One region of the Enterobacter adelaidei genome, then DNA from elsewhere that is predicted to be linked to it. Evidence: predicted binding sites of a transcription regulator. Region 1 holds the regulator's gene; the other holds the start of a gene.
The links. Region 1 encodes LexA, which represses DNA repair genes until DNA is damaged. Its sites were predicted from a motif close to TNCTGTATGTACATACAGNA; they were not measured.
Positions count from the first base shown of each region.

Region 2: a site for LexA is predicted at 2,233-2,252, ahead of umuD (translesion error-prone DNA polymerase V autoproteolytic subunit). Genes of this name have one in related genera too.

Region 1 covers NZ_CP154353.1:306,657-310,943, reverse strand. Annotated here, with positions in the region: gene AAHF05_RS01520 (CsbD family protein) at 1-33, opposite strand, end outside; partial or broken gene AAHF05_RS01515 (hypothetical protein) at 82-156, opposite strand; gene dinF (MATE family efflux transporter DinF) at 153-1,490, opposite strand; gene lexA (transcriptional repressor LexA) at 1,554-2,162, opposite strand; gene AAHF05_RS01500 (diacylglycerol kinase) at 2,271-2,639, opposite strand; gene plsB (glycerol-3-phosphate 1-O-acyltransferase PlsB) at 2,794-4,287, shown strand, end outside.
Region 2 covers NZ_CP154353.1:2,017,400-2,021,686, reverse strand. Annotated here, with positions in the region: gene AAHF05_RS09920 (LysR family transcriptional regulator) at 1-167, shown strand, start outside; gene AAHF05_RS09915 (hypothetical protein) at 251-520, shown strand; gene umuC (translesion error-prone DNA polymerase V subunit UmuC) at 533-1,795, opposite strand; gene umuD (translesion error-prone DNA polymerase V autoproteolytic subunit) at 1,779-2,213, opposite strand; gene AAHF05_RS09900 (EAL domain-containing protein) at 2,348-3,871, opposite strand; gene AAHF05_RS09895 (aldo/keto reductase family oxidoreductase) at 4,010-4,287, opposite strand, start outside.

The DNA of each region.
Region 1 (4,287 bases):
CTTCCAGTTGCCGCTGATTTCGTCTTTATTCATCATCGTGTCCTCTTGTTAAGCGTCGGGTCGCAACGTCCGTTACGTTCTTTTCTGCTGGACGTGATAATAATTGTAGTTAAGGATTCTGCAGCTATTTTGATATTCGGAATCTTTAACCGTCACGATATATCGTGATGGGAAGGAAACCAGGTATTATTTCGCCAGTGACGGCGCCAGATAAAGGCCAGAGACAGGCCCCGCAACGAGAGGAAAACGGCCAACGCCAGCCACAAACCATGATTGCCAAGCCAGGGAAGCGTCAGCAGCGTCAGACCAAACCCTGCAGCTGCCACCGCCATACTGTTACGCATTTCGGCTCCGCGCGTAGCCCCAATGAACATGCCGTCCAGCAGATAACACCAGACACCGACCACCGGTAAGATCACCTGCCAGATGAGATAGTGGCTCGCCAGTTCACGCAGTGTGGGAAGTGAGGTGAGTAATGCAATGATCTGCTCGCCAAAAACGGCATAAACCAGCGCAAATGCCAGTGCCACCAGCCCTGACTGACGACAGGCTGCCCGCCAGACATCCTGAAGCTGCCCGCTTTCGCGCGCGCCGTACGCCTGCCCGGAATGTGCTTCCACAGCATAGGCAAAACCGTCCAGCGCGTAGGCGGTAAAGGTCAGCAGCGTCATCAATACGGCATTGACCGCGACGATGTCTGGCCCCAGCCGAGCCCCGAAAACCGTCAGCGCGCCAAAACAGAGCTGAAGGAGAAGTGAGCGCAGCATGATGTCACGGTTGAGTGCCAGCAGCTTACGGATATTGCCGCGCCATGCGGTTTTGAGTAGCGCAAGAGAGATCCCGCGCATCGCCAGCACGCGCCAGACCATCCACATACCGATGATAAAAGTCCCGTATTCGGCAATTGCCGTCGCCAGTGCAGCCCCCTGCACGTTCATATGCAGACCCATTACCAGCCAGACATCAAGCACAATGTTGAGAAGGTTTCCCACCACCAGCAAAATGACGGGCGCGCGGGCATACTGCACGCCCAGTAACCACCCCAGCAGAACCAGGTTAGCCAGTGATGCCGGCGCACTGAGCCAGCGAATTTCCAGGAAACGTTTCGCCTGCTCCAGCACCGCCTCGTTACCGCCAACGATGTGAAGCGCGAGGTCAATCAGGGGCGAGCGCAATACAACGATTAATACTCCCGCACCAAGCGCCAGAATGAGCGGCTGCACCAGCGCGCGGGCCAGGCGCAGCGGATCTCTGGCACCATACGCCTGTGCCGTGAGCCCGGTGGTACTCATGCGCAAAAAGAGCAGCAGCATAAACAGGAAGCTGGTTGCCGTCGCGCCAATCGCCACGCCGCCAAGATAAACAGGTGAATCCAGATGACCAATAACAGCAGTATCGACCAGACCCAGCAAGGGCACGGTAATATTGGAGAAAATCATCGGCAGTGCAAGACGCCACAATGCCTTATCTGATGCCGTCAGCAGTGACATGAAAAATACCGGGAGAGGTAAAGGAAGCAGGCTACAGCAACGCCGTAGCCTGTCAGGAAGAGATTACAGCCATTCGCCGTTGCGAATCACCCCTACTGCCAGCCCTTCGATAGAGAAGTTCTGTTCGCGAAGATCCACCACAATCGGGGAGAATTCGCTGTTTTCAGGCAGCAGCTGTACGGTATTACCCTGTTTTTTCAGACGCTTAACGGTCACTTCGTCATCAATACGCGCGACCACAACCTGGCCGTTTCGCACATCCTGCGTTTTGTGAACCGCAAGCAGATCACCGTCAAGAATACCGATGTCTTTCATCGACATGCCGCTTACGCGCAGCAGGAAATCAGCGCTCGGTTTAAACATCCCCGGATCGACCTGGTAGTGGCCTTCAATATGCTGCTGTGCCAGTAAAGGCTCACCGGCAGCAACACGCCCCACCAGCGGAATGCCCGTCTCTTCTTCCACCAGCAGGCGGATACCGCGTGACGCGCCCGAAACAATCTCAATCACGCCCTTACGCGCCAGCGCTTTCAGGTGTTCTTCGGCAGCATTCGGAGAACGGAAGCCCAGACGCTGAGCGATTTCCGCACGCGTGGGTGGCATACCCGTCTGGCCGATATGATCCCGGATGAGATCAAACACCTCTTGCTGCCTGGTCGTTAACGCTTTCATTCCGCCCCCTGGGTGTATATACAGTTATGCTGTGAGTATATACAGTCAAAGGCGATTTTGGAACCAAAAACTGCACAAAAAACCAGGGACTTAATTATTCCTCGAGGCTCATCGGAAATGTGACCAAAGCAGCGTGACCCAGGTAATGACCGCAGTAATAATCGCCAGCAACACGGCAGCGGAACCCATGTCTTTTGCCCGGCCAGAGAGCTCGTGGAAATCTGAGCCAATCCGGTCAACAACGGCCTCAATAGCGCTATTGAGAATTTCCACTATCATCACCAACAGTACGGAGCCGATCAGAAGAACGCGTGTTATTGCATCAATATCAAGGAAGCAGGCGATAATCACCGCGATGATAGCGGCGACGCCCTCCTGGCGAAAGGCGGCTTCATTGATCCACGCGGCACGGAAACCTTTCCAGGAATAGCCGGCGGCTTTGATGATTCGGGTTAACCCAGTGGTATTATTGGCCATTAAAAGAACCTTTTATTGGAAATAGCGTCAGTAACTAGAGTGGCAGCGCGTTTCGCTGCCGCCTGAAGTATGACGGGTAACAACAGAAATTTTGCGCGCTTTCTGTTATCCTTGCGCCGCAATTGCATTATTAACCAGAGGCTTTACATCGTTTATGTCCGGCTGGCCACGAATTTACTACAAATTACTTAATTTACCATTAAGCATCCTGGTAAAAAGCAAGTCTATCCCAGCAGAACCCGCGCTGGAATTAGGGCTCGATACGTCGCGCCCCATTATGTACGTTTTGCCTTATAACTCGAAGGCAGACTTACTGACGCTTCGCGCCCAGTGCCTGGCGCATGACTTACCTGACCCGCTTGAACCGCTAGAAGTTGACGGAACTCTGCTGCCGCGCTACGTGTTCATTCACGGTGGACCGCGCGTGTTTACCTATTACACGCCAAAAGAAGAGTCCATCAAGCTGTTCCATGACTATCTCGACCTGCACCGCAGCAATCCTGATCTGGATGTGCAGATGGTGCCAGTTTCGGTGATGTTTGGTCGTCGCCCGGGTCGTGAAAAAGGTGAAGAGAATCCACCGCTGCGCATGCTTAACGGCATCCAGAAGTTCTTCGCGGTCTCCTGGCTGGGACGCGACAGCTTTGTGCGTTTCTCCCCTTCCGTTTCGCTGCGTCGAATGGCGGACGAGCATGGCACCGACAAGATCATCGCGCAAAAACTGGCGCGCGTAGCGCGTATGCACTTCGCCCGTCAGCGCCTCGCTGCCGTTGGGCCGCGTCTCCCGGCGCGTCAGGATCTGTTCAACAAGCTGTTGGCCTCCAAAGCGATTGCCCGTGCCGTCGAAGACGAAGCACGCAGCAAGAAGATTTCACATGAGAAAGCCCAGCAGAACGCCATTGCACTGATGGAAGAGATTGCAGCGAACTTCTCTTACGAGATGATTCGTCTGTCCGATCGTATTCTCAGCTTTACCTGGAACCGTCTCTATCAGGGCATCAACGTCCATAACGCCGAGCGTGTACGCCAACTGGCGCATGATGGCCATGAAATTGTCTATGTCCCCTGCCACCGCAGCCACATGGACTACCTGCTTCTCTCCTATGTGCTTTATCACCAGGGGCTGGTACCGCCGCATATCGCGGCCGGTATTAACCTGAATTTCTGGCCAGCTGGCCCGATTTTCCGTCGACTGGGCGCCTTCTTTATTCGCCGTACCTTCAAGGGCAATAAGCTCTACTCCACGGTGTTCCGCGAGTATCTGGGTGAGTTGTTCAGCCGCGGATATTCCGTTGAGTACTTCGTGGAAGGTGGTCGCTCCCGTACCGGCCGTCTGCTCGATCCGAAGACCGGCACGCTGTCCATGACCATTCAGGCCATGCTGCGCGGAGGAACTCGTCCAATCACGCTGGTGCCAATCTACATCGGCTACGAGCACGTAATGGAGGTGGGGACTTACGCTAAAGAGCTGCGTGGCGCGACTAAAGAGAAAGAGAGCCTGCCGCAAATGCTGCGCGGTTTGAGCAAGCTACGTAATCTCGGACAGGGCTACGTGAACTTTGGCGAGCCGATGCCGCTGATGACGTATCTGAACCATCACGTTCCGGAGTGGCGCGAGTCTATCGACCCTATCGAAGCGGTTCGTCCG
Region 2 (4,287 bases), 1.7 Mb from region 1:
CCAGAGCATTGAAAAATGGCACACTGGTGCCGATCTTACCCGCCTGGCGGTTACCCGACCGATTCCTCTATGCCGTTTTCCCTGATGCCCGCTTTATTCCACAGCGCGTCCGACGTGTCGTCAGCGTGATTGAGCAATTACTGCCTGAGATCATGAAGAAAAACTGAACATTCCCCCCGCAAATCACGTGCACTTTTTGACCATAAGGAATAGAGTATTTTCACCGTATCCTCTTCTTTATGGAGCACATATGCCCGATTACAGTTTCTTCAGGAAAGGCCCGGATCTCGTTGCGATCGAGAGCGCAAACATCGATGCAGCTTCTCAGCTGACCGCTCAGGGGTTTGAAAAGCAGTTTGAGGAGATCAGCGCTGCGGATGAAAAAACGGCGCTTACCCGCTTTGCTGATATCCATAAAAATAATGACATCGATCGCCATAACTTCCTGGCAGGTGCGGGCCAAATGCCGTTGATCGGCGTGCTGACGGCGGCGGCAACCTGGTTGACGCAAAAGAAATAACGCAGGAGTACTCTACCTCGCCACCGGCAAATCCGCGTACCGCGTGGTATAAGCCGGAGACAGCATCTCGCGTTTCATTGCCCAGGATTTCTCAATCCCCTGCCCGGCAAACCATATCTTCCCTTTGCCGGAATGATTGACGCTATCGATCATGTCCATCAGTGCCGCACTGTTGACGCGCAGACGGTTATCGTCAAACAAATTAAGCTGGGCGACACCTGTACTGAAAAAGTCCGCCAGCATCACCCCCGCTTTCATGTAGCGATACCCGTCAAGCCATATACGCCCCAGCGCCTCCGTGGCAGCACGGATGATATCGCGTGAGTCGTTGGTCGGCGTCATCAGGATGGTTGAAGCCTGATTGCCGTAATAAATTTCGTTGTCGGCATGAGGGCTAGTGCGCAAAAACACGCTGATAAAGCGGCAGTATTGATGCTCGCCGCGTAGTTTTTCTGCGGCACGTTCCGCGTAGGCACAAATGGCCTGATGCATCTCTTCGTATTGCGTAATCCGGTGTCCAAACGAACGGCTACAGATAATTTGCTGCTTTGTAGGAGTAAACTCTTCCAGATCAAGGCAGGGTTCGCCGCGAAGCTCTCGCACCGTGCGCTCCAGTACCACGTTAAAATGTTTACAAATGACCCAGGATGAGGCATCCGCCAGCGCCAGTGCCGTGGAGATCCCCATTGCATTAAGTTTTTTCGTGATGCGCCGTCCAACGCCCCACACCTCGTCTACCGGTACATTCGCCAGCAGTTTGCGCTGCCGCTCGCGATCCGATAAATCAACCACACCGCCAGTGCCCGACCACCGCTTGGCCGCATAGTTGGCCAGCTTCGCCAGCGTTTTTGTCGGAGCAATACCGACGCCAACAGTTAAGCCCGTATTTTTAAGTATCTGTGCGCGCATCTGACGACCAAACGCTTCCAGCGACATGCAGTGGCTGACACCTGACACATTCACGAACGCTTCATCAATGGAATAGATCTCTATTGCCGGGGCAAGATCGGTCAGGATTTGCATTACCCGGCTGCTGAGATCGGCATAGAGCGCATAATTCGAACTAAAGACGTATACCCGGGAGGGGTAGCTCTTCTCTTTGAATTTGAAATAGGGCTCACCCATTTTTATACCGAGCTGCTTTGCCTCCCGCGACAGCGAAATAATGCAGCCGTCGTTATTCGAAACCACTACGATGGGCTTCCCCTTCAGATCGGGACGGAACACCTTCTCACAGGAGGCATAGAAACTATTCACATCAACCAGCGCGAACATGTTTATGCGTTTTGAGCGTGTGAGTGACGACACCGAAGATTTGCAGCTCCTCTTCGGACTGAAAGGTAATCGGCTGATAGCGGACATTATGTGGCAGGAGTCTCAGGACCGGACGGGTCTGCAACTCCTTCACGGTAAATTCACCGGCGACCGACGCCACCACAATATCGCCATGTTCAGCATTTAACGAGCGATCAACCACCAGCAGATCGCCGTCGCCGATCCCGACGCCAATCATCGAGTCTCCGCTCACCTTGACGAAATAGGTTGCACTCGGGTGTCTGACCGCCAGTCTGTTGAGATCGAGACGATCCTCCACATAATCCTGCGCAGGGCTTGGGAAACCACAGGCAACACGCTCCAAAAATAAAGGTAATTCAATGTATTGATTTGGATGATAAGAAAAGAGAGTGCTCATAAATGCCTTTCTCGCCATATACTGTATATAAATACAGTATTACGGATATTGACCCAGGATCAAGGTCATTTCCGCAGACGATCCCAAACGCATTGAAGTTTGAGCGGATTTAATTCAGCAGCAGCGTCTGTAGATTACTCCACCACCACTTTCACCTTCGGCTTCGACAACAAAATTTGGATAAGCCTGGTAAAAGGAACCGGTTTAAAAAAGTAGTACCCCTGCTGAAAGACGATGTGATTGCGATTGAGGTAGTCTAACTGCGCCTTCGTCTCTACGCCTTCCGCTACAATGCTGATGGAGAGTTTACGCGCCAGATCCAGCACACAATCAAGGATGCGGGTTGAGTCCACGTGCTCGTTAACCCGGCTAACGAAGCTCTGGTCAATTTTGATATAATCAATATGCAGATCATGCAGATAAGAGAGTCCGGAATAGCCGGTGCCGAAATCATCCAGTGCAATGGCGAACCCTTTGTCATGGAGCACATTCAGGGTCTGGACAAGGTTCTCATCAATATCCAGCGGTTCCCGCTCTGTCACTTCGATCACCAGGTTCAGATCTTTTCTGACGAAACTATCCTTGTACTTCAGGCACTCATCCAGGAAGGTCGGCATCGCAATATGGGGAGCACTGAAATTCAACCCGACGTGAAACCCTTCCGGTAATTTCGTGGAAATCGCGTTCATCTGTGTCGCCACCTGCGCCATCAGGCTCTGCGTCAGCGGAACAATCAACCCCGATTTTTCGGCAATGGGAATGAATGTGGCCGGAGAAATATAACCCGCCTGCGGATGTTTCCATCTTGCCAGCACCTCTACGCCCCGCAACGTGCCTTCCCTGCCATTCACCACAGGCTGGTAAAACGGAACGATTTCCCCTCGGGCAATAGCGGTACGAAGTGACTCTTCAGGTAGCGTGTTTTTGTTCAGATATTTATACAAAACGTAAGCGGCAGTAGCGGACATCAGCAGTAAAAACAGCATGATGCCCGCCCCCTGTTCGATCAGCCTTTGTACGCTAAACAGAGGAGGAAGATTATATCTGACGCTATAGGGGTAATTTCCCGACCGGGCCTGCCCGGCCTGCGTTTCCTGGCGATGAGTGATGGTGAAATTGCCGGAAGCATCAAGAGCGTAACCGCCCACCACCAGTGCGTAATTAACATGCTCCAGAGGCGTACTCAGAGCGTCACGGATATGGCTATCGCTCACGCTGACTATAATACGCCTGGTGGCAAAGTGAGTCTGAAATAACAGAACCGGTCGTCCATTTACCGTATCGCTCGCCGGCGTGAGCAGTAATTCTGAAAAAGGTATACTGTCAATATTCAATAATAAAATCCGATTCCCCGGCAGAGAAGAACACCAGGGTTGCCCCTTTTTGAGAATGACGATGGTTCTGAGATGGGGTTGCAGAGCGGCCTCCGTACCAAGCTGATACTGCCCTTCTGCATCGCATCCTTTCGCAATAATTTCCGTCGCGGTTCTGGCTGCAACCCGTGCTTCATCAAGAATGGCATTGATATGGTTAACGGCGTATCTGGCTCCCGACGAGCTATCAACCCGAGCTGAATACCATAGCTGTATATTGAGGATAAAAATGCCTGCAATAAAAATAGCCACTGCTGTTATGACAGGAATAAAGACATTGCGCATTGTCATCTCTTTATATTTAGCGTTATCAGTACAAAGAGCATGGTCGACAACATTAAAAATAACCACTGAAAAAAGAGACCAATCTCAGGATGTTGCAAACAAAACCCGGAAATTTTCCGGGCTTTGCTTAAATCAGGTTTAGTCCACCAGCGAATTGAGCGTTTTCACAACTTCAGGCGGTAAGTGCAGATCCCCCGCCGCGAGGTTTTGCCGCAGATGGGCCACGGAAGAGGTTCCGGGGATCAGCAAGATGTTCGGGGAACGTTGCAGCAACCACGCCAGCGCCACCTGCATTGCCGTTGCGCCCAGTGAATCAGCAACGGCCTGCAGCCCGGAAGATTGCAGTGGCGTAAAACCTCCCAGCGGGAAGAACGGTACATACGCAATGCCCTGCTGTGCCAGCCCATCCACCAGCG